DNA from 3 places in the Massilia scottii genome. Region 2 is predicted to be linked to each of the others. Evidence: riboswitches for the same ligand, from Rfam matches in the RefSeq annotation. Region 2 holds a riboswitch; each other region holds the start of a gene.
What was found. Region 2 has a riboswitch for cobalamin ahead of RBA41_RS03515 (TonB-dependent receptor). Riboswitches for the same ligand answer to the same signal wherever they lie in the genome.
Positions count from the first base shown of each region.

Region 1: another riboswitch for cobalamin. It lies ahead of RBA41_RS32300 (TonB-dependent receptor plug domain-containing protein); the one in region 2 lies ahead of RBA41_RS03515 (TonB-dependent receptor).
Region 3: another riboswitch for cobalamin. It lies ahead of RBA41_RS18555 (TonB-dependent receptor); the one in region 2 lies ahead of RBA41_RS03515 (TonB-dependent receptor).

Region 1 covers NZ_JAVCWM010000044.1:17,996-20,256, forward strand. The annotation lists gene RBA41_RS32300 (TonB-dependent receptor plug domain-containing protein) at 1-1,132, opposite strand, end outside; cobalamin riboswitch at 1,215-1,436, opposite strand; gene RBA41_RS32305 (histidine phosphatase family protein) at 1,431-1,976, opposite strand; gene RBA41_RS32310 (adenosylcobinamide-GDP ribazoletransferase) at 1,979-2,261, opposite strand, start outside.
Region 2 covers NZ_JAVCWM010000002.1:270,510-272,770, reverse strand. The annotation lists gene RBA41_RS03520 (TonB-dependent siderophore receptor) at 1-241, shown strand, start outside; cobalamin riboswitch at 382-618, shown strand; gene RBA41_RS03515 (TonB-dependent receptor) at 796-2,261, shown strand, end outside.
Region 3 covers NZ_JAVCWM010000012.1:211,553-213,813, forward strand. The annotation lists gene RBA41_RS18555 (TonB-dependent receptor) at 1-973, opposite strand, end outside; cobalamin riboswitch at 1,053-1,201, opposite strand; gene RBA41_RS18560 (M1 family metallopeptidase) at 1,315-2,261, shown strand, end outside.

The DNA of each region.
Region 1 (2,261 bases), on a different contig from region 2:
CGCTGGCGCTGGCCAGATGGTTGCCGCGCTTGAGCGAGTAGGCGGCAGCCACGGAATTGGTCGCGCGGCTGGTGTTCAAGGCGCGCGTGGTGTCGGCGAACACGTCTTCCACCCGGCGTTCCAGAACCAGTTGCAGCAGGTCGCTGCCCAGGGCGATGTCGTTCTGCATGCTGTAGGCGTGCAGGCGCGTGTCGATACGGTTGCTGCTCGTCGCACTGGTGAAGTTGACCGATTTGTCGTCGGCCTCGGATGCCTGCAGGCTGACTTTCCAGTTGCGCGTGATCTCGTGTTTCGAGTACACGGCGATGTTGTCCATGTTCTGCACGCTGCGCACGTCGAAGGGACCTGCGCCCGCATCGTACTGCGACTTGAGATGGCTGTGCAGGTACAGCAGGCCCGCTTCGTGGCCCTTGGCCAGCACGATGCCCAGCTGGCCGGTGGCGCTGTCGCGCGCATAGCCGTCGTTGTCCTGATTGTAGGAGAAGTTGCCCGGTTTGGTGGCCGAGAAGCCGTCATCCTTGTCCTTCGACACACCGAAGGCGTAGCTGATGCTGTTCTCGCCTTCGCTGGCGCCGGCCACGCCGAACGCCATCGAGCGCGCCTTGTCGCTGCCCGCTTCAACGGCGGCCGTGACGTTTGGCGCTCCGGCGCCGCGCCGGGTGAAAATCTGCACCACGCCGCCGATGGCGTCGGCGCCATACATGGTGGCCAGCGGGCCGTAGACGATTTCGATGCGGTCGACGTTCGCCAGCGGCAGCGTGGCCCAGTTGGCGATGCCGATCGTGGACGAGCCAATGCGCACGCCGTCGACCAGCACCACGGTCTGCTTGGCGTCGCCGCCGCGGATGAACACTTGCGATGCGGTGCCCGGACCGCCGTTACGCGTGATCTCGATGCCGCGCTGCTTTTGCAGCAGTTCGACCACGCTGCTTGCGCCCGAGCGGGCGATGTCAGTGGCGCTGATCAGCACATGGTCGCTCAGCACGTCGCTGGATGGCTGCGGCGCGCGCGTGGCGGTGATGATGACGGCGGCAACGGCCGTATCGGCGGCGCTGTCGGCCAGGGCATAAGGGGAGGTAAAAGCTAGCGCGAGCGACGTCAGGGCCGCGTGGCGTACAACAGGAAAGGTCATGACAAATCTTCAGTGAGTGCGATTGCGAGCAACCGGCCGACGTCCCCGTTGGCCAGATTGAAAAGGAACGCGCAAATCCTGCACGTTCCCACCTGTCCTGGCCGGTATCCGGGCTGGCAAATGCGGCCGTCTCACCTTCCCATGCCAAATGCACAGTGGTCGTTCGAGGCGGCTCGTCGCCATGTCAGCGACATTTGCTTACCGTTGCGGGGGCAGCACACGTTGGCCTGTTGCAGGCTTCGTGTTTCCCAGTTTAACTGCGCTCATGGACATGGGCGCGGGCACCAAAACCCGATAATTATACACAGTCGATGATGACGGTCCCGCCGTAGGCGATGGCGTGGGGATGCTGCGCCGCTTCCAGCGCCATGGCCTCGGGACCCAGGCCGCGTGCGCGCGCCGACAGCAGGCGGATGGTGCCGGCGTGGCAGATGACGATGGCGCAGGGCGCTTGCGCGCGCATGCAGTCGGCATAAAACGCGGACACGCGCCGCGCCATATCGACCACGCTTTCGCCGCCGCCGGGGCGGTAGCAGGCCATGTCGGCGGCCCAGGCATCGATGCCGGCACGGTCGATGTCGTCCCAGCGGCGCATTTCCCAGTCGCCGAAATCGAGTTCGGCCAGGCGCGCGTCATACCGCACCGCCGCGCCGCCGATTGCCGCAGCCAGTATGGCACAGCGCCGCAGCGGGCTGGAAAACACCGGCGCGCCGGCGGGCAGGGTGGCGCGCAGGGCGGGCAGGGCCAGCGCCTGCGAATCAGGATCGACAGCCAGGTCGGTGCGCCCGTAGCACACGCCGGATGCTACCTGCGGCGCCAGGTGGCGTACCAGGTACAGGCGCATTCTCAGCCCCACAGGCCGTGATGGAAAAACGCCAGCAGCGCCAGGTAGATGACCACTTCGGCCACCTGCTGCACGGCGCCCAGGCAGTCGCCGGTATAGCCGCCGATGCGGCGCAGGCACTTGGCGCCCAGCCACCACGCCGCCAGCGCGGCCCCGGTCACGCTAGCGAGCAGCGCAAGCCAGGGCAGCATGCCGGCCGTGGCCAGCGCCAGTGCAGGCACGCCGGCGCAGGCGCAGGCGATGCCGAATTCCCGGTTGCTCATATGCTGGGCCATCGGCTTGGCC
Region 2 (2,261 bases):
CGCGCGCTACACCGGCAAGACGCAGGGCGACACGATCAACAGCTTCGCGGCGCCCGCCCGCACCCTGTTCGACCTGGCGCTGCGCTACGACCTGGGCCGGCTGGGCATGAACGACTGGATGGCCGAACTGCACGTGAACAATGTGGCGGACAAGGAGTATGTCGCCTCCTGCTTCGCCGCCCACAGCTGCTATCTGGGCCTCTCGCGCTCGGCACGGGCGACCTTGAAATACAACTGGTAAGCGCCAGTTTGCGCACTTCATTGCCCATGATGCGGCAATGAGGCGCGCCAGGCTGTCCGGCGCCGGCCGGCAAGCGTAGCGCTTCCTCGGGCCCGGCCTGTCACTGCATATTGAAACGTTGCCAAATACATCAGCAGCCGTTATGATTGCCACGTTTTGGTGCTCGCGGCCTTGTTCTGAAGGCCGCAGTTAAACGGGAAACACGCGCTGGCATGCCAGCGGCAAACGTGTGCTGTCCCCGCAACGGTAAAACAGGCGCCGCATGTCGTGCAACGACGTGCGGCCGGTTGTCTCTTTGGTCCACTGTGCCGCCGGCATGGGAAGGCGAGGCAATCTGACCTGTCAGCCCGGATACCGGCCAGGACGCATGGAAGCAAGCGGCCGGGAATTGTCGTGTTTGTGGATCGCCTGGGACCGCGCTTAACGCCGCCGCTCCCTCATCTCCATCGACTCTCGCGCCTCTGTCGGCCGCAGCTTCTTTTTTCTCGGTGCACGGGGATGTGCGCCGTACAAAACAAGCGGACCGGCCTGTCCGGTCTTAACCGAGAGTACCCGTGAAAAATACCACCCCTGCCCCGTCGCAACGCGGGCTGCGCCTGCTGTCGCCAATGCTGCTGCTGGCCATGCCCGCCTTTGCCAACGCCACCGTCGACGGCGATACCCCATCCCCCGTCCAGCAAGTGCGCGTGTCCGCCAGCCTGATACCGCTCGGCGTCGCCGATTCGGCCAACCAGGGCACCGTGACCGCCAGGCAGCTCGAAAACCGTCCCTTGCTGCGCACAGGCGAGCTGCTTGAAGCGGTGCCAGGCCTGATCGTGACCCAGCACGCCGGCGACGGCAAAGCCAATCAATATTTCGCGCGCGGATTCAATCTCGATCACGGCACCGATTTCCGCACCACGGTCATGGGCATGCCGGTCAACTTGCCGACCAATGCGCACGGCCAGGGCTATTCGGACCTGAATTTCCTGATTCCGGAGCTGGTCAGCACCATCGCGTATAAAAAAGGCACCTATTACGCGGAGGAAGGCGATTTTTCCGTCGCCGGCGCAGCCGCTTTCGACTACGTGCGGCACATGGAGCAAGGCTTGCTGAGCCTGGAGGCCGGCCAGAACCGCTTCAGCCGCGCGCTGCTCGCCAACGCCACCCCGCTCGCCGCCGGTACGCTGCTGTACGCCCTCGAACGCGCGGGCCAGGATGGTCCCTGGGAGACGCCGGAAGACTACAAGCGTGTCAACGGCGTGCTGTCGTACAGCTGGCGGCGCGGCGACGACGATGTGCGGGTGACGGCGATGGGCATGCATTCGTCGTGGACGTCGACCGATCAGGTGCCGCAACGCGCGCTCGACGCCGGGCTGATCGGCCGCTATGGCACGCTCGCTCCCACGGATGGCGGCGACACCTCGCGTTACAGCCTGTCGGGCGAGTGGCGCCGCCAGTACGGCACGGGCAGCGCCAGGGCCAATGCCTACATCATCGCATCGCGGCTCGACCTGTTCAGCGACTTTACCTATGCACTGGACGATCCGGAGCACGGCGACCAGTTCCACCAGGCGGAAAGCCGGCAGATTCTCGGCCTGGACGCGCAGCGCGCATGGCGCCACGCCCTGGGCCCCTTCGCTTCCGAGACAGCGTTCGGCGTTCAGCTGCGCCAGGACAGGCTGGCCCCGGTCGGCCTGTATTTGAGCCAGGCGCGCCAGCGCCGCTTGAGCGTGCGCGAGGACAGGGTCAAGCAGCGCAGCGGCGCGCTGTACCTGTCCAATAGCACCGTCTGGGCGCCATGGCTGCGCACTGTCGCCGGGCTGCGCGCCGACCGCTACGGGTTCGATGTCCACAGCGACACGGGCGCCAACTCGGGCAAGGTGAATGCCGGCATCACCAGTCCGAAGTTCACGGCGATTTTCACGCTGGGGAACAATGCGGAGATGTACCTGAACTGGGGACGGGGCTTCCACAGCAATGACGCGCGTGGCGTGACCGGCACCGTCGATCCCAGGACCGGCCTGGCGGTGGACGCCGA
Region 3 (2,261 bases), on a different contig from region 2:
GCACGCCCTCGAAGGTGTAGAAATAGGTGGAACGGACCGTGCGCTCGCGGCGCGACAGTTCGGCGGCCAGGTCGACGCTGCCGACGCGCTGCTCCACGAACGCGGTCAGGCGGTCCGAATCGAGCGAGCCCACATCGTCTGGCGTGCTGGCCTGGCGCGGGTTGTCGCGGAACTGTTGCATGCTCAGGGCGCCCGGCAATTCCGATTCCTGGCGCGCACGGTCGTAGCGCAGGCCGGTGCGGCCACCCTGGTATGCCCACTGGGCGCCGCCGCTGAAGGTATCGAGCTCGAAGCTGTTATGGTCGCGGTAATTGTCGGTGCGCTGGCTGCCGACCGAGGCGTCGAGCGCGAACCCGTTCCATGACCGGGCCACGGCGGCGCGCAGGTCGCGCAGGTTGAACTGACCGGTTTCGGCGCGCAGCATGCCGCGCCCGCCATTGGCCTCGGGACGGCGCGTGACGATGTGGATCACGCCGCCGGTGGCGCCTTCGCCATACAGCACGCTGGCGCCGCCGCGGATGATTTCGATGCGCTCGACGGTCTCGATCGGGATCGACGACAGGGTCGCATTGCTCAATTCACTTTCGGACATGCGCACGCCGTCCAGGGTGACCACCATGTTCTGGCTGCTGTTGGTGCCGAAGCCGCGCAGGTCGAGGCTGAAATCGGGCGAGCCGTCCAGGCTCTGGCGGCCGTACACGCCGCCGATCTGGCGGATGGCCTGGTTGACGTCGGCCGCGCCGGCGCGGCGGATGTCGTCGGCGCTGATGACGGTCGCGCCGATCGGGGCCAGCGCCGGGTCGCTGGCAAAGCGGGCGCCGGTCACGGTCACGGCGGGCAGGGTCTGGGCCTGGGCCTGGGCCTGGCCATCGGCGGCCAGCGCGGCGCTGGACATGAAACACAGGGACAGGGCGGAAACCAGCGCGAGCGGCCTGGCGGAGAGCGCACGGCGCGGCGATACTGCAGAAATCATGATGTCGTCTTCAGAAAATAGAGTCCGGGCCTGCGTCCCCGCAAGCCGGATTGCACGGACAGAGGCGCGCTGCGCGGCATCATGTCCACCTGTTTTGGCCGGTATCCGGGCTCGCACGACGTCAGTAACGACGGCTTGCAGTACCGTTGCGGGGGCAGCACACTGCGTGTTTCCCGTTTAACTGCCGGCGTGAAGACGCGGGCGGGCACCAAAACTGCGCCATTATAATCGGAGTCGCCATCCGGACCGCGGCCCGGCGGGCGTTGTGGCATGCTGTGCGGCCGGCTGCCCACCAGCCAGACCTGTTACCAATCGAAGCGCCCGGCGGCGCAGGAGAATGCATGCAAGCGCGTACCCGAACCATGGCCCAGAGGGCGCTCCTGCTGGCGGCAGCCGCCGTCGCGGGGGCCGAGCTGATGGCGCAGGCCGACATCACCATCACGCCGATTCCGGAACCGGTGACCGACGTCGGCATCGGCTTCGCCATGCCCTCGGCCAGCGCGGTGAGCGTGCCGAGCTCCCCGGACGCGTGGGGCGGGCCGCGCAGCGGCAGCGAAGCGACCCTGTCGGACCGCGTGGTCGACTACCGGATCGAAGCGACGCTCGACCCGGTAGCGCACACGGTCGACGGCAAGCAGAAACTCACCTGGCGCAACCGCAGCAAGGAGACCGTGCGCAGCGTCTACCTGCACCTGTACATGAACGCCTTCAAAAGCGCCGGCAGCACCTTCTTCACCGAGCAGCGCGAATCCGGCTACAACGCCACCATCGCCCCCGGCGAATGGGGCCATATCACCCTGCGCAGCGTGACCCAGGGCGGTGCCAGGGTCGACTGGTCGTTCGTCCACCCCGACAACGGCCCCGCCACCGACGAGACGGTGGTGCGCTTCGACCTGCCGGCGCCGGTGGCGCCAGGCGCTTCCACCAGCTTCGATATCACCTTCCTGACCCAATTGCCGCGCGTGGTGGCCAGTACCGGCCATGTCGGCAGCTTTCACCTGGTGGGCCAGTGGTTCCCCAAGATCGGGGTGCTGGAACTGCCTGGCGAACGCGGCGCCGCCAGGGCGCGCTGGAACGTGCACGAATATCACCACGAGACCGAGTTCTACGCCGACTTCGGCCGCTTCGATGTCAAGCTCACCGCGCCCAAGGGCTACACCGTGGGCGCCACCGGCGAACTGCAGGGGCCACCGGTGGAACAGGGCGGCATGCTGACGCACCACTACGTGCAGGGCGACGTCCACGATTTCGCCTGGACCGCCGACAATCGCACGGCGCCGCCCCTGCG